Regions from separate parts of the Lysinibacillus sp. CNPSo 3705 genome, predicted to be linked through region 2. Evidence: riboswitches for the same ligand, from Rfam matches in the RefSeq annotation. Region 2 holds a riboswitch; each other region holds the start of a gene.
What was found. Region 2 has a riboswitch for thiamine pyrophosphate ahead of thiC (phosphomethylpyrimidine synthase ThiC). Riboswitches for the same ligand answer to the same signal wherever they lie in the genome.

Region 1 (10,988 bases), on a different contig from region 2:
CTTGTGAAAAGTCAACTTCCCCATCTAACCATGCCTCTAAACCATCTAAAATCCCCTCTAGTAATGTAACATTATGTTCTTTTTCTATTTTTTCAGCATGTTCATTTAGCATACCAAATAACTTTTCGATATTTTCCATACATAACTTCCTTTCAAGCAGAAAAGAGCCGTGACAAAAACTTGTCACAGCCCCTTTGTCTAGTAATATCTTAGCCTAATATCAATAAATTATGCTAGTGCTTTGACAGCTGCAATTGCCGCTTCATAGTCTGGATGGTTTGTTGCTTCAGGAACATATTCCACATATGTCACTTTGTCATTTGCATCCACAACAAACACTGCACGCGTTAGAAGGCGTAATTCTTGGATGTAGACACCGTATGCTTCACCAAATGAAAGATCACGGTGATCCGAAACTGTTTGAACAGCATCAATGCCTGCTGCACCACACCAACGTTTTTGAGCAAATGGAAGGTCAACAGATACGGTATAAATAACTACATTATCCCCTAACTTTGCTGCTTCTTCATTAAAACGACGTGTTTGTGCGTCACAAACACCAGTATCTAATGATGGTACAACGCTAAATAAACGAATTTTCCCCTCTGAATCTTTTAATGTAACAGGTGATAGATCATTCGCTAATACAGTAAAGTCTGGTGCTTTGTCTCCAACTTTTACTTCGTTACCTACAAGTGTTACTGGGCCATTTTTAAATGTTACTTGTGCCATATAAACGCCTCCTAATCTTCATATGTACATAATATTACTAAATGGAGGGAATTAATTGCAACTGAGACAGCTCATCAAAATAGTTTTGAAAGAATTTTCTCGAACCTGTTCTACCATAATTGCTTATGGTTGCACCATTTCTGCAAGCTCATCACCATAATATAGGGTTGATTTTCGTTCCGACAAGCGATGAGCCGCTTGGAGCAGGAAATGTTTTTTGCGCGACAGCGAAGCGGCAGCAGCAGGGTGTTAGTAATGAAAACGTTATCACAGAACGTGATAAATTTTCCTCTATTGCTAATTCCCAAGGAGTCACCCTGCCGGAACGAAGTCGTTAAATGTCATCCCAACTTTCGGGACTTTTCTCCAATGAACTAATCATTAATCACCTCTACCATCACAAAAAAAGCTGTCTCACCGTAATGAGACAGCTCAAGCCATTATTCTTCGTTATGTTTTTCCAGCTTTTCAGGTTCTGGTTTTTCCTCTAGAGGTGCAGATTTAGTCTTTTCCTCTGTGATTGGCAAATATGATTGCACAATATCTTTTTCAACATAAACTTTTTCATGAACGACTGTTGTATCCGCGAAAAAATCATGTAGACCTTGATTGTTTGGTAAAATGCCTACAAGAATATAAAGTGGCATGAAAATGCTATTGATGATACGCCCTATCCAATCACGGAATAACACATCTGACCAAGTCAGCTTATCATGCTTTAATGAAATAACACGCAATCCAAATATCATTTTCCCTAATGTTTGCCCAAAAAACTTCGTCATTAATACGAAATAACTGTAATAAAGAATAGCAGATAAAATCGAAATCGGTGCATACCATACAGTCTCAGATAATGACCAATCCATTAAATAAAAAATTGGGTTAACGAGAATTCCACCTATAGCTGTAATAACGAATCCATCTAATAAAAATGCCCAGAAACGTATCCAAAAGCCTGCCGTTTTTAACGCATAATTTTTATTCGTAATTGGCTGATTTATTAGGAACGTATTCTCCATAGAGGGTGAACCTTGCATAACAATATCATTGTTTGTCATTGTACTCCCTCCTTAGTTTTCGCCATATAAGTACATCATTTTTGGCGCTTTATAATCTGCCATAATTTTCATCAACATTTTTTCCTCTGCTGAAGGGCCAAACATTGATCCAATCTTCATCCCAACATATGATGGCCAACCACCCGTCTCATATGAATACTCAAATAATTCTGCATCCTCTAAACTAAAGTCTTTACGCATTGCAGTGATTGCTGCTTCCTCATCGCCAATCTCATCTACTAAGCCCGCTTCCAGAGCCTTCTTACCACTAAGAATTCGACCATCGGCAACTTTTTTCACATTAGCTTCAGACATATTACGACCTTTTGCCACAATATGAACGAATTCCTGATATGTTTCATTAATCATGTCTTGCATCATAGCACGCTCTTCTGGTGTTACTTCACGCATTGGGCTAAGCATATCTTTATGTTCACCAGATTTAAACGTTTCATATTTAATCCCAACTTTTTCTGCTAACGCCTGATAATTAATAGATTGCATAATGACACCAATCGAACCTGTAATTGTATCACGTTGCGCAAATATTTTATCTGCAGGCGCTGAAATATAATAACCACCTGAAGCTGCCATCGAATCCATAGTTACATAGATTGGAATTTGTCTCTCTTCTTTAATTTCCATGAGTTTTTTATAGATTTCAGCTGATTCCTTTACTCCGCCACCTGGTGTATTAACACTTAAGACGATACCTTCCACAGTCTTATCATTTAAAATATTTTCTAATTGATCTAAGAAAAATTGATGATCATAAGAAACTGGTTCCCAAAACGTACTTGAGCCAACATCTTGAATCGTACCGTCAACCTTTAAGTATGCAATACGTTTATCCATTTCGCCGCTTTCTTTAACTTCTTCCATCAAAGTTAAATCGTTTCCCGCCACCAAGCTATCAAAATTACTAAAGAAATTCGATTTAAAAATTGCAAAAATTGTGTTGATCCCTAATGAAAACAATAATAATACACCTGCAATTATTAAAGCGGTCCACCTTTTACCATTCATATCTTTCCGCCTCCTCATAACGTTATACGATTGATATCCAAATTTGTTTCATACTTATTGCAATAATATGCTTAGCACCATAACATGGGGTATACTTTTAACCATTCCAATCCACTTATAAACTAATTACACGTTTTGCAAATACCATTTTTTAGTAACCAACCAATACTATGCAATAAATTTAACCAATCCAGCTTATTCAACCTATACTACATTATCTTCTATTAAAAAAAAATCAAAGTTCATAAAAAAAGCAGGAACTTTGATTTTCGACATTATTTCCTAGGAAATTAACGATGATTACTATATTGGATTTTTTCTTGCTCACGTAATTCGACACGGCGAATTTTGCCTGATGTAGTCTTTGGTAGCTCAGTAACAAACTCAATAGCACGAGGATATTTATAAGGAGCTGTTAAAGTTTTTACATGGCTTTGTAGTTTTTTTATAAGCGTTTCATCACCCACTACTCCATCAGTCAGCACTACAAATGCCTTCACGAGATTTCCACGAATTTCATCGGGACTCGCAACTACGGCTGTTTCTTTTACTGCTGGATGCTTCAATAACGCATCTTCTACCTCAAATGGACCTATCGTATACCCAGACGAAATAATGACATCATCTCCACGTCCTTCAAACCAAAAATAGCCATCTTCATCTTTATATGCACGATCTCCTGTAATATACCATTCGCCCCTGAATTGTAAATTTGTACGTTCTGGATCGTTTAAATATTTCTTAAATAACGCGGGTGATTCACAATGCACAGCAATATCTCCTACTTCTCCAATTACAGTAGGATTTCCAAAATCATTAATAATTTCAACCGTATTACCTGGAGTAGGTCTGCCCATTGAGCCCATTCTAGCCTCCATCCCTACCATTGTTCCAACAAGTAATGTATTCTCTGTTTGTCCATAACCATCACGTACTTGTACATTAAAGACGTCGGAAAATACTTTTATCACTTCACTATTTAAAGGTTCACCGGCTGACACAGCCTGACGTATCGTACTTAAATTGAAGTCTTGCAAATTTTCAAGTCCTGCCATAAATCTGTATTCGGTCGGTGTGCAACACAGAATATTAATATTGAATTTCTCAAGCAATGAAAGGTAGGTTGCCGCATCGAAGTGACCTTTGTAAACAAATGCTGTCGCTCCACTTCCTAAAGTAGCAAGGAACGGACTCCATATCCATTTTTGCCAACCTGGTGCTGCGGTAGCCCAAACAATGTCACCTTCTTGTACACCTAACCAATTTGGTGCAGTAGTTCGCAAATGCGCATAACCCCAGCTATGTGTATGAACCGCTGCCTTTGGATTGCCTGTTGTACCACTCGTATAAGCTAAAAATGCAATGTCTGTACTCTTAGTCGGTGTAGAACTTATGTAAGTCGTCGGTTGATTTTGCATCTTTTCAAGCAATGGCTGCCAAGGTTCCTGTGCTTGACCAATAACAAACTGCTGTATTTCTTGTAAATTTCCAACATTATCAAATTGTTCAATATAAGGTTCAAATGCAACAACGCCTTTTGCATTGGCATGATTGATTCGATATTCAATATCCTTCGTTCTTAGCATTTCTGAGCTAGGTATAATCGTTAAGCCTGCCTTTAAGGCAGCAATATAAACGATATACGCTTCAACTGATCTTGGCACCATAACCAACATAACATCACCTTTTTTTAAACCTTGAGTTGTAAATACATGTGCTGCCTGATTTGCCTTTTCAAGTAAAGCTCGATATGTTAAGTATTGAATTTCCTCATCTTCGTTATAAACTAATAATGCATTTTTAGTAGAATCCTGTGCATATTTTTCAATTTCATCTGAAATGTTATACCATTCTGGTGCGATTAAATCTTCTCTTTTCATGGCAAATGCCCCCTTTTGTACGCTCATTATAAAACTCAATTTTTATCATTTTCAATGGAATTCACTCCAATTCATTAAAGTCGTGACATCTATCATGCTCTGCTATATGGCATCAGTCACGTATTAGTACTATCAATTTTTGACATAGCATTAGTGCTGTTTTCGCGAAGAAAAAAGACCTATTGAACACGAATGAATAATATGGTACATTTTGGTCAACTAAAAGCATGATTGCAGGGGGACTCAATTAGAGTTGAGAAGGTAAAACCTGACCCTTTGAACCTGTTAGTTAATACTGACGTAGGGAGCAATTCACATCTATTTACTGATGAAAGGCTCTTTTGCGTGTTTTTTTCTACACGAAAAAGAGCCTTTTTTGCACGCTTACGTCCATCCAACAAGGAGGACTAAAAATGTTATTTCATACTATCCGTAAACAAAATCCATTAATTCATTGCATTACTAATTATGTTGTAGCTAATTTCCAAGCAAATGGCTTATTAGCTATAGGCGCTTCACCAGTTATGGCAGATGACAGTCGTGAAGTTGAAGAAATGGTCGCAATTGCCTCAGGCTTATTAATAAATATCGGTACCCTTAATGAGCGAATGAAAGAATCAATGTTACTTGCAGGAAAAAAAGCAAATGCTCTTGGCATTCCCGTTGTTTTAGATCCTGTTGCTGCAGGTGCAACAACTTACCGGAAGCAAACGGTACAACAATTACTCAAGGAAATAAATTTTGCTGCTATTCGTTGTAATGTCGGAGAGCTTGCAGCAATAGCCAATATAGAATGGCAACAAAAAGGCGTAGATAGTGGTAGTGGTTCAATTTCTTTAGAAGTTGAGGCACAAAAAGTAGCTCAGCTTTACAATTGTATTGTAATTGTGACCGGTGAAAAGGATTTTATTACTGATGGCGAACATCAGCAATGGATTACAGGTGGAAATTCACAAATGACAGAAGTCACTGGAACAGGTTGCTTATTGAGTGCCATTTGTTGTGCTTCCTATCTTGTAGGACATAAGCCATTTGACCAATTAATAGAAACATTATCGCTTTATAAAAAAGTGGCAGAGCAAGCTGCTTCTTCCTCCCCAGCTATTGGCGATTTTCAAATTGCAGTATTGAACGAACTACACCGCCTCTCCAAGGGTGGTGAACAATGATGCATATTGTCACGACAATTGCTGGTTCTGATAGTGGTGGCGGCGCAGGGATACAGGCTGATTTAAAAACATTCCAGGAATTAAAGGTATTTGGAACGTCTGTTATTACAGCTTTAACCGCCCAGAATACACTCGGGGTATCGGATGTCTTACCAATTGAAGTTAGTTTTGTCGAAAAACAACTTCAAGCGCTTATCGAGGATTTTCCAATAAGTGCTATTAAAACCGGAATGCTGTTTTCCTCGGAAATTATTCAATCAATTGCACGGATTTTAACTGCAATAAATAGTCCGCTTATAGTAGATCCTGTCATGATTGCAAAAGGTGGCGAAAGCTTATTACAGCAAGAAGCAATTGAGGCATTACGCAGTTATTTGCTACCTATAGCAACAGTGGTCACACCGAACATTCCAGAGGCGGAAACCCTTTCTGGAAGGAAAATCACTTCTTTAACAGATATTAAAGAAGCAGCTAACGTCTTATTACAAATAGGCATTCAATGCGTCATTATTAAAGGCGGTCATTTAGAGGATAAACGTTATGCTACTGATTATGTATTTTTCCAAGATGGTCGGTCATTTTCCATGCAGTCCACTCGTATTGCAACGAAAAACACGCATGGTACAGGCTGTACGTTTTCCGCTGCATTAACTGCTTTTCTTGGTCGTGGACTATCTTTAGAAAATGCGATTGAGGAGGCTAAAAAATTTATTCAATTAGCAATAACTCATGATTTATCTATTGGTAATGGACATGGTCCTACAAATCATTTTGCTTATCAAAACTTGAAGAATTCCTGCGAGGTGATCATTCATGAAACGTGACGATCTACAGCTATATTTTATAATGGGTACAAGTAATGTTTTCAAACACGAGCCATTAAACGTTTTAGAGAAAGCTCTGCAATCTGGAATTACGATGTTTCAATATCGTGAAAAAGGACCAAATACATTAACTGGGCAAGCCTATGAAGATTTTGCTCGTAAATGTCAAAAGCTCTGTCAACAATATCATGTTCCGTTTATCGTCAACGATGATATCGAGCTGGCTATAAAGCTTAGAGCAGACGGTGTTCATATTGGGCAAGAGGACTTTCCCGTGTCGATGGTGCGTAATAAAATCGGCAACATGATTTTAGGCGTTTCTGTTCATTCACAAGCTGAATTACAAACTGCTCTACAATATGGTGCTGATTATGTAGGAATTGGACCGATTTTTTCAACTACTTCTAAAAGTGACGCCAATCCACCTAGTGGAACGAATTTTTTACAACAAGCTCGGATGCAATATCCAGAGCTCCCTATCGTTGCAATTGGAGGCATAAACTGTTCGAATGCTCCTATAGTATTTAAAGCAGGTGCTGATGGAATCGCAGTTATTTCTGCAATTTGCCAAAGTGAGGATATTGCAAATACAGTCTCTACATTGAAATCATTTGAAGGATAAAGGCAGTGGGGATCTTTAGCTATTCCAAGCGGATTTTTACAATGGTAGGGCATGACGCTTCTCTTTTGATATAGATAAATTACGCCCATTCATACGGGATAAAAATTAATAAATTTAAACAAACTAAAACCAGTGCCTTTTACGGTCACTGGTTTTAATTTTATAATTGCGATTATGCAATTATAGGTTGTTGTTTGGCATACCTTTTAATTGTGATTCTGCCATTTGTACAAGACGTTTAGTGATTTCACCGCCAACGGAACCGTTAGCACGAGCTGAAGCGTCAGCTCCTAATTGAACACCAAATTCTTGTGCAATTTCGTATTTCATTTGATCAAGTGCGTGCTCTACACCAGGTACAGCAAGCTTGTTTGAACTGCGATTTGAAGTCATGTCTCTCACCTCCTTGTGAATATAGAATGTGCGATATTAGATTTTTAATACAAAAATTTTTTAGGTAAATTGTGCCACGAAGGAAATAAACAAAAAAAGCCGACTCAAGATTTTTGAGTCGGCTCGTTCGCTTAGGAAATCGCAAGTTTCTTCTATAGAAGATCTGCAAATTTATCGGCTTCTTGCTCCTTTTTCGGGAAAATATAGACTTCACGATTTTTCACTGCTCGTTCGATTAGCTCATCAAAATCCGAGAAGCTTTCGTAATGCTCAACCTTTTCAAGCTTCGGCTTTGTTTTTGGACTTGCTGGAGTAAAAATTGTACAGCAGTCTTCAAATGGCTGAATTGACGTTTCGTATGTGCCTATTTTCTCTGCAATATCGATAATTTCTAATTTATCTGATGAGATTAATGGACGTAAAATCGGTGTGTTAGTTACGGCATTAATAGCTGTTAGACTTTCAAGAGTTTGACTCGCTACCTGTCCAAGACTTTCACCTGTAACAATTGCTAATGCACCAATTTCTTCTCGTACTTTGTCAGCAACTTTTAGCATCATACGACGAGTGGTTGTCATCGATACATTAGAAGGTACTTTTTCTTTAATAAGAACTTGGATTTCAGTGAAAGGAATCACATGTAAACGTATACTAGCGCCAAATTTCGTTAATTCATTAGCCAGCACCTTTACTTTTTCTAATGAATTTTGGCTTGTATAAGGTGGACTAAAGAAGTGTATCGCTTCTAAGCGCACTCCACGTTTCATCATTAAATAACCTGCAACAGGACTATCTATTCCACCAGAAAGCATTAATAAAGATTTACCATTCGAACCTACAGGCATTCCACCTGCACCCGGAATAACTTGTGCCATCATATATGTTGCATCATGACGCACCTCTACACGAAGCTCGATATCAGGATGTTTCACCTTTACTGATAAATTTTGATATCGTGGTAATACATAACTACCAATTTCACGTTGAATAGCATGGGATTCTAACGGAAATGTTTTATCTGTACGCTTTACTTCTACTTTAAAAGTAAGCTGCTCATTTTTAAATGTATCCATAATTGTTATGGCAAGTTTTTTCATAGCCTCCATGTCTTTTTCACATGCTGCTACTGGACTAAAAGATTGGATACCAAATATTTTTGGTAATCCTTTTAATAGAACGTCCATTTGTGTTTCATTTTCAATGGCGATAAACATACGGTCGCGCTCTGTGCGAATGTGTAAATGTCCTAAATCCGCAAACGCATGACGAATGTTCTCGCGTAAACGACGAATAAAATCCATCTTGTTGCGACCTTTTGTAGAAAGCTCACCATATCGAATTAAAATTTCTTTCCAAATCATTTTTAATATTCTCCTTTAAGTTCCATCAATACTTCATCTAATACTTGTTTAAACTTTACTATATCTTCATTTGTTACATGCGCTCCAAAACTTATACGAATAACACCCTTTTTAAAGTGCTCATCAATATTTAAAGCTTCAACAACATGGCTTGTTTTTGTCTGTTTCGATGAGCAAGCACTCGATGTCGACACAATTACATTGCGTTTTTGCAATGCATTGATAATGACTTCACCTTTTAAGTCGCGAATACTAAAAGATAAAATATGTGCCGCACCTTGTGGGGTTGATAAAATATGCACTACATCTCCATAACCACGTAATTGCGTACATATTTCATCATTCCATTGTCGATATTTTTGTGCACGATTATTCATCGTCTCGACTGCCATTCGAGCTGCTTTGGATAAAGCTACTGCTTGCGGTACAGCTACTGTTCCACTACGTAAACCAAACTCCTGTCCTCCACCAAGTGCATACGGTTGCCATTTCATTTTTTTACGGAACGCTAGTACACCTGAACCTTTAAAGCCATGAATTTTATGGCCAGAAATTGAAATACAGTCTGGTCCATCTTCATCGTTAAATGATATTGGTAACTTTCCAAAGCTTTGTACAGCATCCACATGAAAAGCTGCCCGACTTGATTCATGAATAATTTTTGCAGCTTCAAAAATTGGTTGGATAGCACCCATTTCATTATTTACATGCATCATACTTACTAAAATGGTATCCTTGCGCACTTTTGTGCGAAGCTCCTCTAAAGAAATAACGCCATTTTTATCGACTTGTAAGTATTCAACATCAAAACCTTCTTGCTCAAGTTGCTTAACAGATTCAAGAACAGATGGATGTTCAACTTCGGTTGTTAAAATATGATTTCCTTTATGTGTATTGCTACGTGCTAAACCAAATATAGCCGTGTTATTGGATTCAGTACCACCTGATGTAAATAGCACATTTTTTGCTTCTGTCTGCAAAATATCTGCTACTTGCTCACGTGCACGCATTAACAATTCGTTTGATTCAACACCCATTGCATGAATGGAAGCAGGATTAGCATAATACTGCTCATTCACTGCCATAAATGCTTGCATAACCTCTTTTAAAGGTTTGGTTGTTGCACTGTTGTCTAAATAGATTGTATTAACTTCCATTAATATTCACACACTTTCAAAACGTTGATTTAACGGTATTTATCATAACGCAATCTTCAGCGATTGACTACTAACTTTAACAATTATCCTAATTTAATCACTTATTTCCGTTCCGGCTGGGCGCTTTGTAGCTGTCGCTACAGTGCAAAGCTTCCCGGGGGCGTCCGATGAGCCGCTTCACTCGCGATGTGATCTGACCCCGAGGAGTCGTCCAACCTCCACTTTCAGCGACCATATTTAAACTATATTTCAACACCGTATTGGAGGCGAATTTCACCACTATAAACCGTAGTTAAACATGCTTATTTTTAATCTTTCTTCATTGTTATAAATTCAGTTGAAGCTGTAAATTCCATGACTTTTGTAAAGCCTAATTTTTCATACAGGTGAATAGCTCTTGTATTAAATGTAGCTACTGTTAAACGAAGAGGACTATGACTTTCTTGTTGTAGCTGATTTAAAATAAATGAAAAAAACTCTGAACCATAACCTTTTCCTGTTAGCTCAGGCTTCATCCCTATCCCCACATCAATGTACTCGTCTAAATACGCACCATAATTACGCCCTATAGGTACTTGGGCTGATGTTCCTGTACAGAAAAAACCAACTAGCTCTTCTTTATCATTGACAATTGCATAATACGGACTTTCAAGAATTTCTTTTAAAGATTCATCGCATAGATCATTGTTATAAAAATCATATGGTTCCTCATATTTCCAACCTAAAATATCAGTCGCGAAAATTTCATTCATTTCCCGAATATAAA
Region 2 (10,988 bases):
AATTATTTCAGAAAATTGAAAGTGAAGTGCCAGGTTTTTTGTACGAAATCGGGTAGTTGGGTGCGGAAATCATGCTCATTTCAAGGGCTATAATGTTCTAAAAGATAACTTTTACCATCTTGTTAAAGCCACTGTATTAGATTAGTGTATTTAGGAAAAATGCCTTGATATGAGTGGTGAGTTAGCTTTAAAGTACATTGACCAAGCATAAAAACAGCACTACTATGGGAGAGGGAAGGGGGACAAGCTATGATGTATCTCGGTATGATTTTTTTTAAAATTGTGGCTCCAATTTTAGTGCTTCTAGTACTTGGTGCAGTTTTACAAAAGAAATTTCGCTTTAATTTAAAGGCGTTATCTCAACTTATTACATATTGCTTCATGCCAGCAGCAGTTTTTGTGAATATATATGAAACGAGTATAGAGCTGTCTGTGCTTGGGGAAGTTGCGTTATTTATTCTACTCTTTATCGGAAGCCAAATGGTGCTTAGTCATTTTCTTGCAAAGGGACTAGGCTTAGTAAAAACAGAGGCTGCGGTGTTTAAAAATAGTGTTGTCCTCATTAATTCGGGAAACTATGGAATTCCAGTTGCACAAATGATTTTTGTGACTCAGCCGATTGGCGTGGCGATTCAGGTCATTCTCGTTATATTTCAAAATATGACGACCTATACTTACGGCTTGTACAATTTAATTTCTTCAACAAAATCGGGCATGTCTATTGTGAAAGACTTCCTCAAAATGCCCATTATTCATGCACTTATTATTGGTGTTGCAATGAACTATTTTACTATTACTATTCCGCAGTTTGTAAGAATTCCGATAGACCATGTGGCGGATAGCTTTATCGCTGTAGCATTAATAACTTTAGGGGCTCAACTATCGCAACTTGAAATCAAATCCATGTTCAATAAAATAGTATTCATTAGCTGTTTTACACGACTAGTCATAGGGCCAGCCGTGGCATTGCTAATTATTTTTGCGCTTGGTCTTGATGGTGTCGTGGCACAGTCACTTTTTATAGCTAGTTCGTTCCCGACATCGCGAAATAGTTCTAGTCTTGCATTAGAATATGACGTAGAATCGGCAACTGCTGCACAAACAGTTTTATTTTCAACGATTGTGAGCTGTATTACAGTGACAATCGTGATTTATGTAGCGGAACTGTTGTTTACCTAACAGTTGGGTGCCATATAAAAAGATAGGGTGGAAAGCTTTTCAGGAGTTAGGAGCTTTTTTTCTGAATTAAAAGCTAGTGATTTATATTTGTTAAAACAAGATATAAGTTGATTGGAGTGGAGGCTGGGCGACTCCTTGGGGATTAGCGTCACAGATGAGACCCTGCAGCGAAGCGAAGCGGCTCATCGGACGCCCCCAGGAAGCTTTGCTCTGTGCGAAAGCGAAGCGGCAGCAAAAAAGCGTCCAGCCGGAACGGAAATCAACCACACGTTATGATGATAAGCAAAAAAAACAAATGAAGCTTCCATCTCTTAACAATATCTGCTACACTAGCATCAAACTTAATAGCATTAACTAGGGGAGTCTGATGAGTCAGGCTGAGAGGGAAACGCATAGAGGTTTCTTGACCCTTTGGACCTGATCTGGCTCATACCAGCGTGGGAAAGTTAACCATTATTGCACTCAATGTATTTGCAATAACTATACCTTTACATTCTTAGCCGGATCCAAAATTTTTTGGATTCGGCTTTTGTCTTTATTGGGGTGAGCTAGATTCGGTCCTTGTAAAAATATAAAAGGGAGCGAAGTAGTTATGACAACAGTTAGCGACAAGAATATTACAATTATGTCTAGTTTTGAAGGAAGTAAAAAAGTTTACGTAGAAGGTTCTCGACCAGATATTTTAGTGCCAATGCGTGAAATTGCTCTAAGTCCAACGACAGGAAGCTTTGGGGAGGAGGAAAATGCACCAGTACGTGTTTATGATACGAGCGGCCCGTACACGGATCCTGCGTATAAGGTGGATATTACGAAAGGATTACCAGCTTTACGTAGTGCATGGATCAAAGAACGAGGTGACGTTGAAGAATACGAAGGGCGTACTATCAAGCCAGAAGATAATGGATTCCGCAAAGCTGATGATCCACGAATGAATGAAAATGTTTTTCCGAATTTATCTAGAAAGCCTTTGCGTGCGAAGAAAGGTAAAAATGTAACGCAGCTTCACTATGCACGAAAGGGAATTATTACTCCAGAAATGGAATTTGTAGCGATACGCGAAAATATGGACCCAGAATTTGTGCGCTCAGAGATCGCGGCGGGACGTGCTATTTTGCCATCTAATATTAATCACCCTGAGGCAGAGCCGATGATTATTGGACGTAACTTCCACGTAAAAATAAACGCCAATATTGGAAATTCAGCGGTGTCATCCTCTATTGCAGAAGAGGTAGAAAAAATGACGTGGGCTACACGCTGGGGTGCTGATAACATTATGGATTTATCTACTGGTAAGCATATCCATACGACACGTGAATGGATTATTCGTAACGCCGCGGTGCCAGTGGGAACGGTGCCGATTTACCAAGCGCTAGAAAAAGTAAATGGAGTGGCAGAGGATTTAACGTGGGAGGTGTATCGTGACACGTTAATCGAACAGGCTGAGCAAGGTGTTGATTACTTCACGATTCATGCAGGGGTATTGCTACGCTATGTACCATTAACGGCTAATCGTGTAACAGGCATAGTGTCTCGAGGAGGCTCGATTATGGCGCAGTGGTGTTTATATCACCATCAAGAGAGCTTCTTATATACTCATTTTGAAGAAATCTGCGAAATTATGAAAACCTATGATGTTGCCTTCTCTTTAGGTGATGGTTTACGTCCTGGTTCTATTGCAGATGCAAATGATGAGGCTCAATTTGCGGAGCTAGAAACGCTAGGGGAATTAACGCAAATTGCCTGGGAGCATGATGTACAGGTGATGGTAGAAGGACCAGGGCATGTACCAATGCATCTTATTAAAGAAAATATGGATAAACAGTTAGAGGTTTGTAAGGAAGCTCCTTTCTATACTTTAGGGCCGCTGACAACAGATATTGCCCCTGGTTACGACCATATTACATCGGCTATTGGTGCTGCAATGATAGGGTGGTATGGTACGGCAATGCTCTGTTATGTGACGCCAAAAGAGCATCTCGGCCTACCAAATCGTGACGATGTTCGTGTAGGGGTTATTACGTATAAAATTGCTGCACATGCTGCCGATTTAGCGAAAGGGCATCCGGGAGCACAGCAGCGTGACGATGCGCTATCTAAGGCACGATTTGAATTCCGCTGGCGCGATCAATTCAATCTTTCGTTAGATCCAGAGCGTGCAGTTGAATACCATGATGAAACATTGCCTGCAGAAGGGGCAAAGACTGCGCACTTTTGTTCAATGTGTGGACCTAAGTTTTGTAGTATGAGAATCTCACAGGATATTCGTAATTATGCAAAAGAGAATGACTTAAATACGACTGAAGCAATCCACAAAGGTATGAAGGAGAAGGCAGAGGAATTTAAACAGGCTGGCAGTCAAATTTATCAATAATTAGTAAAGTCGGCTTGTGTCAAAATTAGGCACAAGCCTTATTCGTTTCATCGGACACCCCCAGAAAAGCGATTAACACACATTATAGTGATGAGTTCTCGTTCTATTATTAATACAAAAAAGCTCCATGTGAAGTTGTCCTTCACATGGAGTAAAAAAGTTGGATTGGATATCAATAATAATAGAAAATTAAACGTTTGTTGGTTGTTTTTCGTATGGATTTGAAAGATCCATACCTTCTAATGAAAGGCCCATAGCTTTTGCTACACCTTCGCCATATGCTGGATCAGCTAAATAGCAGTGAAGGATATGACGGCGTTTGATGAACTCTTCAACTGATGCCATATCATTAGCAGTATTTTCGAACAGGCGTTGTTGCTCTTCGGCAGTCATTAGGCGGAACAATTTACCCGGCTGCTCGAAGTAGTTATTGTCGTCTTCACGGAAGTCGTGGATACCAGCATTACCGTCAATACGTAATTCAGGCTCTTTATAGTCTAAATTATGCTCCCATTCACCATAGCTATTTGGTTCGTAGCTTAAAGTTGAACCAAGGTTGCCATCGAAACGCATAGCGCCGTCGCGGTGGAATGAACGGAACGGGCATTTTGGTGCGTTTACAGGAAGCATATAGTGGTTCACACCTAAACGGTAGCGTTGTGCGTCTGCATACGCAAAAATACGAGCTTGTAACATTTTGTCTGGCGAGAAGCTAATACCAGGGATAATGTTAGATGGTGCAAATGCAGCTTGCTCAACTTCCGCAAAGTAGTTGTCCGCATTTTTGTTTAACTCGAATTCACCCACAGGAATTAATGGGAAGTCTTTTTTATACCATACTTTCGTTAAATCAAATGGGTTATATGGTAACTCTCGAGCTTGTTCTTCTGTCATTACTTGAATGTACATTTTCCATTTAGGGAAATCGCCTTTTTCAATAGCTTCATATAGATCGCGTTGTGAAGATTCGCGATCGTTACTGATTACTTCAGCAGCCTCAGCACCCGTTAAGTTTTTAATGTTTTGCTCTGTACGGAAGTGGAATTTAACCCATACGCGCTCATTTTCAGCATTAATAAAGCTATAAGTGTGAGAACCGAAACCATGCATATTGCGGTATCCAGCCGGAATACCACGGTCAGACATAACGATTGTTACTTGGTGAAGTGCCTCTGGTAATGAAGTCCAGAAATCCCAGTTTGAATTCGCGTTTTTCATATTTGTACGTGGGTCACGTTTTACCACGTGGTTTAAATCTGTAAAGTGTAAAGGATCACGGAAGAAGAATACAGGTGTGTTGTTACCAACTAAATCCCAGTTACCTTCTTCTGTATAGAACTTAAGTGCAAAGCCACGAATATCGCGCTCAGCATCCGCTGCACCACGCTCACCTGCAACTGTGGAGAAGCGAGCAAACATATCAGTCTTTTTCCCAATCTCTGAGAAGATTTTTGCTTTTGTATATTTAGTAATATCATGCGTTACAGTGAAAGTACCGAATGCACCTGAACCTTTAGCATGCATACGACGTTCAGGAATAACTTCACGGTTGAAGTTCGCTAATTTCTCAACTAGCCATACATCCTGGAGTAATAGAGGACCACGAGGACCTGCTGACATAGAATCGTGGTTGCTTACTACTGGAGCACCACCTGCTGTTGTAAAACGACGGCTACGGTTATTTTCATTTGTCATATTAGTTTACCTCCTAAGAAAAATTGTGAGTCAAACTCTTCATCAATAACTATAACAAATGTAAATTATAATTGCTAGTAAATTATAATTATTATTGTTAAAGAATATTTATAGTAAGATATAGACTATAAATATATGCTAGATTTAACTAGCTTATGAATAACCTTTACCACTAATTTAGTTTTTTAAAACATTTTCGAGAATTACTTGAAAATGAGTTATGAAGAAGAGGAAGCTCAAGAATAAAATGAATTCTTTTGTTTATTTATTCTTACTGAAAATAGAATATGATAATTGAAAAAATTGCAGTGAAAGTGGGGATCAGGTATCGGAGATCCCTTAAAAATATAGCCTTTACCCGCTACGCTTTCGCCCAAGTTCCTAGTTGAACGGAAAAAAAGTCTTTTTAAGTTTTGCGATAACGATGGGGAGTAATTCCGATGTGCTGTTTAAAAATTTTTATGAAGTAATTCGAATCTTCAAAACCATTTAAATCGGCAATTTCACTAATAGCAAAATCGGTTTCTACAAGCATTTTTGTGGCATTTTGAATTCGAACTTGCTGTAGGTAGCGTTTAAATGGCAGGCCTTGCTTCTTTGAAAAAATGGTACTTAAATAATTGGGACTAATCCCTAATTTATGGGCAACGTAAGGTAAAGATAACCTGCTATCCTGAAACTGCTGATCAATAATTTCTATAGCTAGCTCTACATAGTCAGCCCTTTTTTCCATTCGCGCCTCATGAGCTAATTCAATCAGTCTTTGTGTAAATGAAATGATGCCATTTAGAATGGTATAAAATATAGGGTGCTCAATAATTAAATGAAAAAGCTGACGATAATTTTGCTCAATTGCCGCTTTCTCATGTAATTTATACTTCAACATAAAGCGCCGAATTTGCGCCAAAACACTCGTTAGATGTATACGTAAGTCATCTTGCTTGTAATATATTCCTTCATTAGATAGTCGATATAAAAATGCTTTGACGGCTTCAATATTTCCATCCTCTAAACTACTTATTAGTAATTGTTGCTCTTCAGGTGTTAGTAATGGATCGAAGGTCTGCGTCTCCAATTGTTTGCTCGCATAAAAAATATGTCCAAAGCCTTCGTAAAAGCTTTGATGAAGTGCGCGTTTTGTTAAGGTATACATATTCTTCATGGTAGTCGGCTCCCCATCATAAATTCCGATATTTAACGAGCTATTATTTGTTAATCGCCATTCCTTCATTAATGTTCGAACATCCTTCTCTAAATCATTTGTTTGGAATAAACAAACAATTCTTTCCGATAAAGGATAAATTCGCATACTAGAATAAATAGGCGTTTGCTGAAGCCAGTTGTATAGTTTGTTAAACATTTCGGAATGCTCAGGCTCGATCATTGTGAAATGACTATTTGTCTCTAGGTTGCATGTTTTATTATCTAAAAAGAGTTGATAGTAAAATGATTCATCTGTAGCTTCTTGATACGCTGCTTCTGCCTTTGGTGTTCGAAGGGAAATAGCGGTGAGCTTTTGTTTTAGTATTTCTAAATCAATTGGTTTAACGAAGAGATGTGCAACCTGTAAATCAATTGCTTTTATTGCATTTTTAAACAATGGCTCAGTTGTCATAGCTAAAATAGTCCCAGAATGCTTTTGTAAAACACGATAAAGTGCAGTTAAACGATTATTCGAGAATAAATCGATATTTAGCAGTATCACCTCAGGTTCGAATTGCTGGATACTTTGAAGTGCCTCATTAATAGTTGTGCTTATTTCTATAGTTACATCCCCAGGAAAATATGTATGTAAAAACCACCGGATGCCTGAAAGATCAGTGGAATCCCTGTCAATTAATAACAATTTCACAACTGCAAACCTCCTTAAAATTATCTAGTTTCGTAAAAAAATACTATTATATTATTAAAATAACAAAAATTCTGAAATAATTCATGTTTTCTCTTTTAAAATTCCCTATTTTCTGAAAAAAGTAGTTAGTACAATGTAGTTAATGTTATTGTTATTTAACTTTTGTAGCGATAGCGAAATTGATTAAAAGCATTTTTACATAGCTCTAAGGAAACAGGGGGATGTCATTATTATGAAGTCTATAATCGAGCTTGATGGCAAAACATTAACAAGACAGCAAATAGGGGAAATTGTAGATGGTCGAGCTACGGTAGCGCTTTCTCTAGATAGTGTGGAGCGTATACGTTTAAGTAGGGAACGCATTGAAAAGCGTTTAGCTGAGGGGCAAACGATATATGGTGTGAATACAGGCTTTGGAAAGCTAAGTAATATAAAGATTGAAGAGGAAGACATTGAACTTTTACAGTTAAACTTATTGCGTTCAGATGCGACAGGTGTTGGTGAACCATTCCCGACAGATGTCGTACGCGCCATGATGGTTTTACGTGCCAATGCTTTAGCCCGGGGTTTTTCAGGAATTCGTCTAGAAACAGTGCAGCTGCTTTTAGAATTTATTAATAAGGGAGTACATCCGATTGTACCTTCTCAAGGTTCAGTTGGAGCAAGCGGAGATTTAGCACCGTTATCACATTTGGCTTTAGTACTAGTAGGTGAAGGTAAGGCGGAGTTTAATGGAGAGATTATGAGCGGTAGTGAGGCTTTACAGCAAGCTGGGCTAACGCCTGTCCGACTACAAGCTAAGGAAGGTCTAGCGCTTGTAAATGGTACCCAAGCAATGACGGGTATCGGGGTTTTAACAGTGAACGAGGCAGAGCGTATTGGGCTAGCGGCAGATATGGCAGCAAGTTTAACGCTTGAGGCACTAAAGGGGATTACTTCAGCATTTGATCCAGCGCTGTTGGCGGTAAGACCACACCCAGAATTAGAGCTTGTTGGCGGACGAATCCGTAAGTGGCTTGATGGAAGTAAACGTGTGACAAGGCAAGGTGAAATCCGTATGCAGGATGCCTATTCACTACGTTGCATTCCACAAGTGCATGGTGCTTCATGGCAGTCATTTTTCTATGCTCAGGACCGTGTGCAAACTGAAATGAATGCAACGACAGATAATCCGATTGTTTTAGAAAATGGAGAAGTATTATCAGGTGGGCATTTTCACGGTCAACCAATTGCATTAGCAATGGACTTTTTAAAAGTCGGTGTAAGTGAGTGGGCTAATATTTCTGAGCGACGTACAGAACGTATGGTTAATCCACAGCTTAATGAAGGTTTGCCACCATTTTTAGCGACAAATCCTGGTATTGAATGCGGACTGATGATTGCACAATATACAGCAGCCTCTATCGTATCTGAAAACAAAGTATTGGCACATCCATCAAGCGTGGATTCTATACCGACATCGGGTAACCAAGAGGATCATGTGAGCATGGGTACAACATCGGCCCGTCAAGTACGTCAAATCGTGCATAACGCCGCTCGTGTCATTGCGATAGAAATGATTTGTGCATCGCAGGCTATTCATTTAGATAAGGCAGAAGAGCAGTTATCTCCAACAACTCGAAAGTATTTAGAAAAAGTGCGTGAGTTTTGTCCGCCGTTGTTAGCGGATCAACCAATCGGCGATGAAATTGAAGCGCTTGCACGGTATTTATTAACGAGTGATGTTCTATTGAATGAGTATCTGTAAACATTAAGGTGATAACTTCCTAGAGAAAATCCAACATATCCTTCAAGTTGTCTGGATGACCTAGAAATTTCTTTCAAAAGCACTTGCGTCGGAGGGATTGATATAGAATTTCATCAAAGAGAGCTGGAGCGAGACTCGCAATTTCGAGTCTCCTCAGCGATTAAGATGTTTGTCTGTAGCTTAGTCGGAATATTCAGCTTTTTTATATCGTTTGATTGGCAAGGGAAGAATACAATTTTAATTGATCACATCGTGAATTTTATTCGAGCTGAAGCACCGCTGCTTGTAACTGCGTATGTACTCATCATGCTTGTAGGTGGAGCAATTCATCCTTTCGTTACTAAGAAATGGAATGAGTCGACCGTCAATATAGTGATGTCCATCTTTAAAGTGGGCGGTATGATTGCGGGGATTTTGTTAATTTTCAATATAGCACCTGGATGGTTAGAGGATGAAAGTATTGGCCCGTATTTATTGGAGAAGCTTGTTAAGCCAGTGGGAATACTAATTCCAATCGGGTCATTGTTTTTAGCACTTTTAGTAAGCTATGGATTACTTGAATGTATTGGTGTTTTAACACAGCTGTTTATGAAGCCTATTTTCAAAACACCGGGACGTTCAGCGGTGGATGCAGTTGCCTCATTTGTCGGCAGTTATTCGGTGGGCTTGCTTTTAACAAACCGTGTTTATATGGAAGGTCGCTACACAGCGAAGGAAGCCGCGATTATTGCAACAGGTTTTTCGACTGTATCGGCAACGTTTATGGTCGTTATTGCAAGTACGCTAGATATTATGCAGCATTGGAATGCGTTTTTCTGGGTATCGCTCGTTGTAACATTCTTAGTCACAGCGTTAACTGCGCGTATTTATCCACTTCGTTCAATAAAGGATGACTACTACAAGGGCGCAACGCCAATGCCAGAAAAGATTGTAAAGAAGGGCCGTTTTAAAGAAGCGTGGCGTCAAGCGATGGATGCAGTTGAGCAAAATCCACCTTTATCTAAAGTTTTATGGTCAAATTTAAAAGATGGCTTCATCATGGCGATGGGTGTTATTCCGTCGATTCTATCGATTGGTTTGCTAGGGCTTGTACTTGCAACATATACACCCATTTTTGATTGGCTTGCGTATATTTTTGTACCATTCACATATGTGTTACAAGTTCCAGAACCATATTTAGCAGCGAAAGCGCTGTCATTATCGTTAGCAGAAGTATTTTTACCGGCACTTGTTGTCACGCAAGCAACAGTTGTGACGAAATTTATTGTGGCAGTCGTATCCATATCGGCAGTTTTGTTCTTTTCAGCCGTTATTCCTCTTATTTTATCATCTGAAATTCCGTTGACATTGCGCCAGATTCTACTCATTTGGTTTGAGCGTGTCGTATTAACTTTAATCATCGTAACACCGATTGCATTTTTACTATTCTAAAGGAGTGTGTTTTTAATGGTAGTTAAAACAAATATTCGTGCACCACGTGGGAATGAATTAACATGTAAAGGTTGGACGCAGGAAGCTGCAATGCGTATGTTAATGAACAATCTAGATCCTGAAGTAGCAGAAAATCCAGATGAACTAATCGTCTATGGTGGGATTGGTAAAGCGGCGCGTAATTGGGAAAGCTATGAGCAAATTATTACGTCATTAAAAGAATTAGAGAATGATGAGACACTTCTTATTCAATCAGGAAAGCCGGTAGCTGTATTCCGTACACATGAACATGCACCACGTGTATTAATTGCGAACTCTAATTTAGTGCCAGCGTGGGCAAATTGGGAGCATTTCTATGAGTTAGAGGACCGTGATTTAATGATGTACGGCCAAATGACTGCTGGTAGCTGGATTTATATTGGTGCACAAGGGATTTTACAAGGAACATATTTATCATTCGTAGAGGCGGGGAAAAAAGTATTTGGTACAGCAGATTTACGAGGCAAATTCATCCTTACAGGTGGTATGGGTGGCATGAGTGGTGCACAGCCTTTAGCTGGAAAAATGGCTGGCGCTGTCATTTTAGTCGTCGAAGTAGAGCGTGCTCGAATTGAACGTAAAATAAAAGAAGGCTACTGTGACTATCTTGTAGAGTCGGTAGATGAAGCTATTGAATTAGTCAATAAACTACGTGACCAAAAAGAGCCTGCGTC
Region 3 (10,988 bases), on a different contig from region 2:
TAGCGATCAGAAAATATGCGTATGAACATGCGTTTGCATTTTTTTGGGAAGCACTTGGCCGCGATGAGGAAAGCTTTGACACATGGTGTGATGATATTGAGCGTTTAGTGAATGGCTATACAACGATTCATTATCGAGTGATGAAACTTGCGATGACACAAGATTTATTAGTAGCTAAAGATATTTTTGTGAAGTTAGAAGAACAAAATCTCCTTGAGTTCAAGATTAAGCAAGGATTACAAAAAAGTTTTGAAGCATGGTTAACATTACAGCATAAGAAAGAGGTTAAAGTATGAAACTATCTATTTGTACAATCTCGTTTCGGCACCATCTCCACTCCATTGACCAATTAGCCCAATTTGCAAAAAATCAAGGTTTTCAAGGAATCGAGCTCTGGGGTGTTCATGCAAAGAACTTGGCAGATGAACTTCATTATGGAGCAGATTGGCTAAGCTCCTACGGTTTAGAAACAAGTATGCTTAGTGATTATTTGCCATTAGAAGCACCAATTTCCGAGATGATGGCTGAAACAGAAAAGTTATCTGCCCTTGCTAGGCGCTGGGGAACAAATAAGATTCGCACATTTGTAGGAAAGAAGGGCAGCTCAGACACGAGTCGGAAAGAAAGGGAAGAACTTATTTTCAGACTAAGAATGCTCTGTGATTATCTTAAGTCAAAAGGGCAATATTTGCTTGTTGAAACGCATCCGAATACATTGACAGATAATCTACCATCGACGATGCAGTTACTCGAAGAAACGAATCACTCAAGCCTACGAGTGAACTTTGACGTTTTGCATATATGGGAATCAGGGATAAATCCTATTGTCGCTACAAAGCAACTTCGTCCTTATATCTCACATTTTCACTTTAAAAATATTGCCTCACGCACACAACTCGATGTTTTTGCTCCAAACAATGTTTATGCTGCAGCAGGGTCGAGAGAAGGGATGGTTCCATTGTTTGAAGGTGCCATTGATTATAATGAATTTCTAGCAGAGGTACTTTCAATCGTGGAGGTAGATGCATCATTGGAATGGTTCGGATCGAATGTGAAGAGCGTGTTAGCAAAAGATGTACAGGAGGTAAAGAAGGCGTTGCAGTTGGTGCAAGTTTAATATGTAAAAGCTAACTAACTGTTTTCGTAAAGGAAAGAGGCAGAGATTTAGTGAGAAAATCAGAAAAGTGCGAGAAATCAGGAATTGATTTCTCGCACTTTTTAAAGTTTTAACTAGTTTTGTCCATTTTCCCTCATCAGCAATAGAAGCTTTTACTAAAACGCCTTCAGCTTAGTGGATTTAATTATAACCAATTTACTTTTCCAAAGCGTACTCATCAAAGTGATTATATAAAAATACGATCAAAAAGTCTTTTTCTGAAAAGTGGGTCAAACTATTGATATATCAACATTTCCAACGTCTATAAATTGGTTATTATTGATAATTTGTCTATTATATGTCAATTTTGTGATTTTGAAGTTTTTTATTGTATTTATTTTATGTCTTGCATTGACTCACATCCCTCGAAAAAATAAAATGAGAACATTGGGAAATTTTCCTAATTAAAGGGCGCTTTTTTTCAGGGCTTGAAAAAGAAAATGCCCTCTTGCATGATACATGATTGTCAACTAGTAAATGACTCATCATCACATAAGCAGGGCTTCATTTAGGATTCTAATGCGAACCAAAAGACCAATCAAATATCAGAAAAAACGCATGCCATTGGTTCAATGAGGTATACATTGTGTATCTAAAAACAATAACAAGCCCTGTTAAATTTTGTTTATCATTATCAAATAGAAAGATATTGGAGGATTAAAATGAAAATATTATTTATAACATCCGCTCATAACAGCATGAGCCAACGTTTTTACGTTGAATTGACAGATAGAAAATATGAAGTGGATATTCATATCACCTCAACAATAGACGCAATGATTCAAGCAATAGAAGTTTCAAAACCTGATTTGATTATCTGTCCGTTCCTGAAGACTGCCATCCCAGAGGAAATTTGGAAGAAGTATGTATGTATTATTGTACACCCTGGTATTAAAGGGGATAGAGGACCTTCTTCTATTGATTGGGCGATCATGGGGCAGGAGAGAGAATGGGGAGTTACACTACTTCAAGCAGATCAGGAAATGGATGCAGGAGATATTTGGTCTACAAACAATTATTCGATGCGTGAAGTTAGTAAAAGCACGCTATACAGACATGAAGCAACACATGCAGCTGTAAAAGGATTACTTGATTTATTGGAGAAGTTTAAGGCATATCAAAAAGAAGAGTATTTTCCTGAACCATTAGATTATAATCATTCAAATGTGAAAGGTACACTTTTACCATCAATGAAACAATCTGACCGTAGCATTCATTGGCTTAGTGATAATTCTGAAACTATTGCAAGAAAAATTCGTGCTGCTGATAGTAACCCTGGAGTTCTCGATACTATATTCGGTGAAGAGTACTATTTATTCGGTTGTCATGTAGATGACAGAATAGTTGGGAATAGTGGGGAAATTCTTGGCTATCGTGATGATGCAGTATGTGTAGGAACGATTGATGGGAGTATTTGGATTAGTCACGTAAAGAAAAAAGGTGGGATAAAGTTACCAGCATCACTTGCTCTATCACATTTATTAAGGAATGTTCCTGAATTCCCTATTACCCCTTTTGACGATATTGAAGGAAGAACATACAGAGAAATCTACTATAAAGAAAAAAATCAAGTAGGGTACTTGCACTTTGATTTTTATAATGGCGCTATGCACACCTCACACTGTAAGAAACTTCAACAAGCCATTAAAGAAGCGAAAACAAAAAATAGTAAAGTATTAGTTTTAATGGGTGGACATGATTTTTGGTCTAATGGCATTCACTTAAATACTATTGAATATGCTGAAAATCAAGGGGATGAATCGTGGGAAAATATTAATGCGATTGATGATATGATTCTTGAAATTCTAAATACACCAGACAAAATTGTTATGACTGCTATGCAAGGAAATGCTGGTGCAGGAGGGGTCATACTAGGTCTTACAGGTGATTTTATTTTTGCAAGAGAAGGTGTTGTTTTAAATCCTCATTATAAAAAAATGGGGAACCTATATGGTTCAGAATATTGGACGTATTTATTACCAAAACGCTTGGGGAAAGAGTTAGCTTTTGAAATTACTGAAACATGTCCTGCCTTAAGTACATTAAAAGCAAAAGAAATCGGATTAATTGATGATTATTTTACAGGTAATGTCCAAGATTTTAATGAAAAAATACAAAAAGTTGCTGAATATTGGGCATCTTCGTCTCTTTATGATGAAATTATTGCAAATAAACAAGCAGAACGAGAAAGAGATGAAAAAGAAAAGCCATTAGCAGAATATCGCCATGAAGAATTAGAACAAATGAAGATTAACTTTTATGGAGAAGATAAAAGTTACCATATTGCCCGGAAAAAATTTGTCTATAAAATAGCTTGTGATCAGCCAAGCGTTCTTCTAAATGATAAAATAACGATTTCAAATAATTAGTGCTAATTCCCTTTCATCGGAATGGGGCGGACCAAACGCCTACACATAGAAGAGGGTTTGCCGTTTTGAATGATGAGATATAATTGATAGAAAATAAAGGGGAAGATACACGATGGGAATTATAGCCAGTTACTTATCGTTAAACAATGCTTTAGCGGATGAAATTGCTGAGTTAAATAATTTCCATATCGTCAAGCGACTTGAGGAGCTTATAGAAAATCATAGCTGTCCCGTAAATGAAATGGATAAATTATGGGACGGATTGCATTGTTTGCTAACAGGGATCTCTGCCTCACAGCCAATCGAGAACCACCCATTAAGCGAGGCCATTGTCGGCGTTCACGTGCTGGATACTGAAGAATTTGTCAGTGTCATTGGTTCTGAAGAGCTTCCCCGCATTTTAGAAGCTCTTCATTCTATGGATAGGACTGTCTTGCAGCAACAATTCAAGCCAACAATTTTTAGAGCCAAACAGATTTATCCAGATATTTGGGCGGACGATGAAGCCGTGGAGCTTTTCGCGGAACTTATAGCGGAACTCGATCAGTTAATCCATTTTTATCAACAAAGCCTTGCCCGGGGGCATGACATATTAATCAGCATTTATTAAAACCGCATCAATCTTAAACCGTACCCTGTCAAGAGATTTACTCGATAGGGTACATTTTGAGATACGAAGGGGTTTATTATATATCCTACCAAAGCGGTACAAGATGGGGGAAATTATGAAGGCAAATTTCTAAAGCAATATAAAAAGAAAACCCGAACTATTAGGAAACACTAAATACATTTCGTTATGTAGTTCGGGTTTTTCAACAGCTAAAAACTTTTTGTCCAGCCTCATTCAAATTTTTATCCTAAATAGCGATGATACAGTGTTTTCGCTTCCACAATATCTTTTGTTCCGTGGACTAAAACCCGCCCGTCTTTAAAAATAACCAAACGGTGATCATCGACACTATAAGATAATAGATAAGGGTTGCGCTGAACATTCCCGCCTTGCTGCAAAAAAACTTTTTCCAGTTTGGCTAAATCCTGTTCTTTTTTTGCGGAAGGCCGGATTTGAACAGAATCCCTTCCGCATAGTACAGCTGTTGTTGTTTGATTTTCAAATGATAGGTAGGGATATGTCCGATTGTTCCCACATGATAGGCAATCATCTTTTTTCATCTTATCCACTTTTATCGCACTATATTGGTTTTTCCAAAGATCAAAAGATAGTAACTTATTTCGCAATGCTGCTGTATCATCCACTAATATTTTTAAAGCTTCACTTATCTGATGGGCAGTAACCATTTGCGCGGCAGGACCGATGATTCCCGCGGTATCGCACGTTAAACCTCCGATAGGAACTGTTTCCAATAAACATGAAAAACAAGGGTTTTTTTCAGGAATGATCGTATATGTAATACCATAGCTCCCCACACAAGCGCCATAGATCCAGGGTACTGAGTATTTTTGCGAGACATCATTCATCATCATTCTTGTTTCAAAGTTATCGGTCGCATCAATCATGAGATCGACCTGTTTTGCCCATTCTTCCAGCTCAAACACTGACGCATCTGCTACTATTGCTTCGATCGTTACAGTTGAATTGATGGCCTCCAGGCGTTTTTTTGCTGCGATCGCTTTAGGCATTCTGTTTTTTGCATCATCTTCAGCGTATAGCTGTTGACGCTGCAGGTTTGACCATTCCACATAATCTCGGTCCACAATCGTCAGTTTACCTATTCCCGCGCGGACTAGTGCTTCTGCATTTGTTGTTCCCAGCGCTCCAGCTCCAACAATCAATGCATGTTTAGCTGAAATTTTTTGCTGTCCGGATTCCCCGATTGGTGCAAATAATTCCTGTCGTGAATAGCGATCATTCATCCAATACTCATCCCTTCCAAAGGACTGCTCGCTGTAGCATAGCGTTTCTTCGGAATTCTACCAGCTTCAAAGCCAAGGCGTCCGGCTTCAATAGCAAGTTTCATAGCTTTTGCCATCTTGACAGGGTCTTTTGCTGCAGATACAGCTGTGTTTAATAAAATTCCATCAGCACCCAGTTCCATTGCCATTGCTGCATCAGCAGGAGAGCCGATACCAGCATCGACAATAACTGGCACCGTTGCTTGTTCAATGATAAAACTTAAGTTAAGCGGGTTAATGATTCCCCGTCCGGAACCGATCGGTGAGGCTCCTGGCATTATGGCATGGCAGCCTAATTCCTGCAGCTTTCGGGCTAAAACAACATCATCTGATGTGTATGGAAGCACAATAAACCCTTCCTTTATTAATTCTTCTGTTGCTTTTAACGTTTCAACAGGGTCAGGAAGCAATGTTTTGTCACATCCAATAACCTCTACTTTAATCATATCGCAAAGGCCGGATGCTTTCGCAAGCTTTGCAATGCGGACGGCATCGACTGCGTTTTCGGCTCCTGCTGTATTTGGCAATAAAGTATATTTTTTACTATCAATCTTTTCTAAAAAATTTGGCTGGTTCGCTTCAAAGATATTCATTCTCCGAACAGCAAATGTCAGGACTTCTGACTCCGATTCAGCAACAGCTTGCTTTTGGATATCAAAATTAGGGTATTTTCCTGTTCCAAGCAGCAAATGGGATTGAAATGAATAAGGACCTATTTTTAACATAATTATCCGCCTCCAACAAAATGTACAATTTCAATACGGTCTCGGTCAGAGAGCAGGGTTTCCTGATGATCAACTTTGTTCAGGATCTCTCCATTTACCTCAATTACAACTACTTTATCTAGCAATTTGTAATATTCAAGCAGGTCCGAAACGTACACAATTTCCTCTGACAACTTCAAATTTTCTCCATTTAGTATCACTTCCAAGATTTGTCCTCCTAACTAACTGATATTTGAGATCGATCAATGCGAAACGCAGAAAGAAACTGTTCATCTTCCACTTGACCTGTAAGCAACTGGGCTGTGAGTTTGCCAGTAAGTGGGCTTAATAGAATTCCGTTTCGATAGTGTCCGGCAGCTACAAATAGCCCCTTAATAGTAGGATGCTCGCCAATATAGGGAATCCCATCAGCTGTCTGCGGCCTAATTCCTGCCCACACCCGTTCCCACGGGGCATCTTTCAGCTGGGGAATCAGCTTTACGGCTTGTTCAATCAAGGTAGCAATTCCTCCAGCTGTTACTTGTTTATTAAACGTATTTTCCACGACTGTGGCCCCAATGTAAATTTCGCCATTTCGCTTAGGAACAAAATAACAGCGTTTATCTGAAAAAATTGACCTGTGAACGATCGGCTTATTCGGCTTTACAGAAAAACATTCTCCTTTCACAGGATAAACGGTCAAGTTGATTCCCGTATTTTTCATTAAATCGGCAGCCCAGGCGCCGGTAGCGACAACGACCTGTTCACAATAGAAGGCTCCCGCTGGTGTGTTTACTCCTTTGACAACGCCGTTTTCATAAATAAAAGAAAGGACCTCTGTATTTTCGCGGATTTCTGTACCAAAATGCTCTGCAGCTTTTGCGAAGGCAAGTGATAATTTTGCAGGCTGCACATGGCCGTCATTTGGAAGGAACATCGCACCGGCAACAGTTGGTGCTAATGCAGGTTCCATTTCTCTTACTAGTGTTGCATCGAGCCATTGGATGCCGGAATCCCAGTTCTGCTGGAACAATACCTGACTTTTTAACGCTGTAGCTAATTCTTCCGTTTCTGCAATTTTTAACATGCCTTTATTCACAAATTCGATATCGATCCCCGTATATGTCAGTAATTCATTAGTGATGGAGGGGAACATCGCCTGGCTTTTTAATGCCAATTGGAAAAATGGACCGTCGTGTTCCATTTCCGCCTGTGCTGCCAGCATACCTGCTGCTGCACTGGAGGCTTCGTTGGCCAAAGTTCCTTTTTCAAGAATGACGACTTTTTTTCCTAGTTTAGAAAGTTGATAGGCAATGGAAGAGCCATTAATTCCTCCACCGATAATGGCAACATCAAATGTATTTTTCACTCATCACATCTCCATTTTAACTTCTTTTTGATAGACTTTTATTGCAGATAGAGGATCATCGGAGTTTAAAACGCCTGACATCACAGCAATACCGTCGGCCCCGCTGTTTATTACCTGTTTAGTATTTTCAGGAGCAATACCGCCGATTGCAATAACAGGAATATCTAGTGAACCAGTAAGTTTTTTTAATTCCTCTAAACCCCTTGGTTTCAATCCTGGCTTTGATTGGGTAGAAAAAATATGACCATATATCACATAGTCGGCTCCCAAGCGTTGAACCTTTTTTCCTTCTTCGACCGAGTGAATGGAACAGCCAACCGTCAATTGAGGAAAGTTGGCTTTAATCATAGATGCATTTAAACTATGATAGGCTAGTTGGACTCCTTCCGCACCTGTAATAACGGCAACATCCACCCGGTCATTAATGATTATTTTGGATAACGGAACGCCAACTCGGGAAAGCAGGTTGACAGCTTCATATAATTCTTTTGCCGTCATTTGTTTTTCACGCAAATGGATAGCGTCGGCATATGGATGGATGTCTGCTAAAATTTCACTTAGTTGTTCCATTGGCATTTTTCCATTAGAAATGAGATGAATCGCTTTTGATAATAGAGTAATGGGGGTCACCTCTTTAAGACTTACCCGCCTTCCAAATGTAGGATGCAAAAAAGCCACTTTCTTTTTGGTAAAGAAAGTGGCTGGAGATGAAAAGGACAGATTTCCGTATACCACTTCCCTACGCTGGTATTAACCAGGTCAGGTTCATAGAGTCCCGAAGTCACACTTCAATCTCAGCCTTTACAAAGGCACCCCTAGCGGATAAGTTATTTATTTTATTTAATTTATTTCCAATATTAGCACTATTCATGAAGATGTCAATCATTATGAATAGATTACTAGGGGTTCCATTTATTTGGCTGGGGGAAAAATGAATTTACAGAACGGGAGAATCAAGATGAGACGTCAATTCAGCAATTACTAAATTGCTATGAAGGTGATTTTTTAGCGGAGTAAGAATATTCATGGGCTATTCAAATAAGACTCCGCTTAAAGCAAAGAGTATTGTGCGCTTGAAGAGTATGTTGTAAGTATAAACTTTGTTAATTCGCTTTTGAAATATAATTGCTTACAAAAGTTGCTAGAGCTAGATGAATTCAATGAACAGTATATGTTTCTACTGTTAGAATTTTTAATTGAGCAAAATAAAAAACAGGATTGTTTAAAATGCTTTGAAACTATACAGGCAAAATTAGCTGAAGGTTTATCTGTTCCCAAAGATATAACGAATACTTGGTAACTATATAGATTTCTAGCAGTCTCAAATATTAATATTTAAAGATAAGGCTTAAATGATATCGGATAATCTTTAGTTTTCTTATACATTTCGATTATACAAGCTGCTAATTGTTGAATACCAAGTTCTATTTTCTTTTCTTCTACTTGTGAAATACTTAGTCGGATTGCTTTCTTAAATGCTGACTCATCACATTCTTATATAGTAGAATGTGAATTTTTTAAGACATTATCCATGTTATAAAAGGTTGAAACTATACACTAGTGTCGGTATAATCTAAAATATAAACGACAACGATGTATAGTTTTTTATGTGCGTTTTGTCACTCATTAAGGAGGTGGCTTATGGCTCCAAAAGTTAGTGAAGAATATAAAAAAGAACGAGAGAAAGAACTGATAGAAGCGGCTAAGAAGGTGTTTATCGAGAAAGGTTTTGTTCGCACAACTATGCAAGATATTATGGACGAAGCTGGAATATCCAGAGGTGCATTGTATAGCTATTTCGATAATATTAATCATGTCTTTATCGAAGTTTTAAAATATGATGACCAGAAAGACATTCAATATTTTGTGCCATCTGATGAAGGCCTACTTTGGCCACAAATAAAAAACTGGATTGAAGAACAGCAAATTTATATTGAGGCAATTGACCAAACATTGCTCTTTGCAAAGGCGGAATTCTTTTTATCATATAAATACGTAAATAATAAAGATAATTTCCCTTACATTTCTGAACGCTATAATCGAACTACTGAAGCAATAGAAGAAGTATTGAAAGAAGGAATGCGAAAAGGAGAATTTAGACCTCAACAATCTACTGATTCAATTGCGAGGTATATCCTATCATTTATTAACGGTTTAATGTTGGACACATTTCAACTGGGACATGAACAAACAAAAGTAAAGGATCAATTATCCGTCTTACTGTTTTCTTTAGAAAAATTAATCAATCCAAAATCCGAAACATACGAGGAGTGAATATTATGTTATTTGAATCATCTAGGGTGAAACTAAGAAAAATGACCAAGGAAGATACAGAACTATATCACAAGTGGAGAAATGATATGGAAGTTATGCATTCCACGAACCCATCTTTAGATGTTTATCCGATGGAAGAAACGAAAGATTTTGTAGATCATGTTATTTTGGGCACTCATGCAGGGAAAAGCTATATTATGGTTGAAAAAGGTAAGGAATCCCCAATTGGCATTGTTGCATTAATCAACATTGATTATAAAAATAGAAATGCTGAATGTATTATTGACATCGGTGAAAAGGAATATTGGGGAAAAGGATATGGTTCAGAGGGATTGAAATTACTACTGGATTATGCTTTTTACGAAATGAATCTCCATCGAGTTTACCTTAAAGTATTTTCATTTAATGATAAAGCTATTAGTTTGTACAACAAGATAGGGTTTATTCAGGAAGGAAGCAGTAGACAAAGTCTATTTAGAGATGGTACATGGTATGACATCATTCATATGGGTATTTTGCAAAATGAATACTTTGAGAAACAAGTGAGGAATGTGTGAAAATTATTCCACCGTAAAATAGAGGAACAGGAATGGAGTAACGTTGGAGCAACAAAAGGTCTAAAGTTTGCTATAAAAACATTATGCTAAGTAGTGAGTGAGTGAGCTAACATACAGCTCACTTCTTTTTGCTTTGCTAAAAAATATTGACATTACTATATTTCACCATTTCACCGAAAAATGTTTGAATGTTTATTCTTTATATCCCGAGCATTGGTAGATGCTTTCGAGTATGGTAAGTGAGAGCCAATGCAATACATTGTTTTAATTCAGCTACTGTATTTCATCATTCACAGCAATTCCAATTGCTCGATTTACGCCTGAATCTCTAAAATGGTTCCTGAATAGTGGGGGTTTTTCCAAAGAAGCACTGAAAATTGGCTGAGGGATTGTCCTTGGCATGTTTCTCATTGAAGGGCGGCTTTAATGGAGGAAATATTCTTTCCGTCGTTTCAATGGTTTCATCCGTCGCTCTGCCAATTCATCCGTCACTTCAGCGCGTTCATCCGTCGTTCGCGAATCTTTCCGTCGTTCCTCCGTTCTTTCCTTCGTTTCAATGGTTTCATCCGTCGCTCTGCCGATTCATCCGTCACTTCAGCACGTTCATCCGTCGTTCGCGAATCTTTCCGTCGTTTCGACCGTTCCTTC

Region 1: it holds a riboswitch for thiamine pyrophosphate, as region 2 does, so the genes downstream of both, thiM (hydroxyethylthiazole kinase) here and thiC (phosphomethylpyrimidine synthase ThiC) in region 2, are expected to answer to the same signal.
Region 3: it holds a riboswitch for thiamine pyrophosphate, as region 2 does, so the genes downstream of both, tenI (thiazole tautomerase TenI) here and thiC (phosphomethylpyrimidine synthase ThiC) in region 2, are expected to answer to the same signal.

What each region holds. Positions count from the first base shown of each region.
Region 1 covers NZ_JAQZSD010000045.1:19,322-30,309, forward strand. Annotated here, with positions in the region: gene PVA17_RS17395 (class I SAM-dependent methyltransferase) at 1-139, opposite strand, end outside; gene tpx (thiol peroxidase) at 229-732, opposite strand; gene PVA17_RS17405 (RDD family protein) at 1,173-1,790, opposite strand; gene sppA (signal peptide peptidase SppA) at 1,803-2,816, opposite strand; gene mbcS (acyl-CoA synthetase MbcS) at 3,107-4,696, opposite strand; TPP riboswitch at 4,922-5,020, shown strand; gene thiM (hydroxyethylthiazole kinase) at 5,110-5,865, shown strand; gene thiD (bifunctional hydroxymethylpyrimidine kinase/phosphomethylpyrimidine kinase) at 5,865-6,689, shown strand; gene thiE (thiamine phosphate synthase) at 6,679-7,311, shown strand; gene PVA17_RS17435 (alpha/beta-type small acid-soluble spore protein) at 7,492-7,704, opposite strand; gene thiI (tRNA uracil 4-sulfurtransferase ThiI) at 7,857-9,065, opposite strand; gene PVA17_RS17445 (cysteine desulfurase family protein) at 9,068-10,222, opposite strand; gene PVA17_RS17450 (GNAT family N-acetyltransferase) at 10,531-10,988, opposite strand, start outside.
Region 2 covers NZ_JAQZSD010000021.1:42,785-53,772, forward strand. Annotated here, with positions in the region: gene PVA17_RS11240 (AEC family transporter) at 250-1,179, shown strand; TPP riboswitch at 1,526-1,640, shown strand; gene thiC (phosphomethylpyrimidine synthase ThiC) at 1,772-3,550, shown strand; gene PVA17_RS11250 (catalase) at 3,740-5,245, opposite strand; gene PVA17_RS11255 (response regulator transcription factor) at 5,652-7,097, opposite strand; gene hutH (histidine ammonia-lyase) at 7,330-8,844, shown strand; gene PVA17_RS11265 (YjiH family protein) at 9,010-10,275, shown strand; gene hutU (urocanate hydratase) at 10,291-10,988, shown strand, end outside.
Region 3 covers NZ_JAQZSD010000014.1:49,864-60,851, forward strand. Annotated here, with positions in the region: gene PVA17_RS08340 (DUF6005 family protein) at 1-296, shown strand, start outside; gene PVA17_RS08345 (sugar phosphate isomerase/epimerase family protein) at 293-1,117, shown strand; gene PVA17_RS08350 (hydrogenase maturation protein) at 1,819-3,525, shown strand; gene PVA17_RS08355 (YfbM family protein) at 3,638-4,135, shown strand; gene PVA17_RS08360 (thiazole biosynthesis adenylyltransferase ThiF) at 4,378-5,397, opposite strand; gene PVA17_RS08365 (thiazole synthase) at 5,394-6,161, opposite strand; gene thiS (sulfur carrier protein ThiS) at 6,164-6,361, opposite strand; gene thiO (glycine oxidase ThiO) at 6,379-7,509, opposite strand; gene tenI (thiazole tautomerase TenI) at 7,513-8,139, opposite strand; TPP riboswitch at 8,229-8,336, opposite strand; gene PVA17_RS08385 (TetR/AcrR family transcriptional regulator) at 9,151-9,783, shown strand; gene PVA17_RS08390 (GNAT family N-acetyltransferase) at 9,789-10,340, shown strand; gene PVA17_RS08395 (hypothetical protein) at 10,829-10,988, opposite strand, start outside.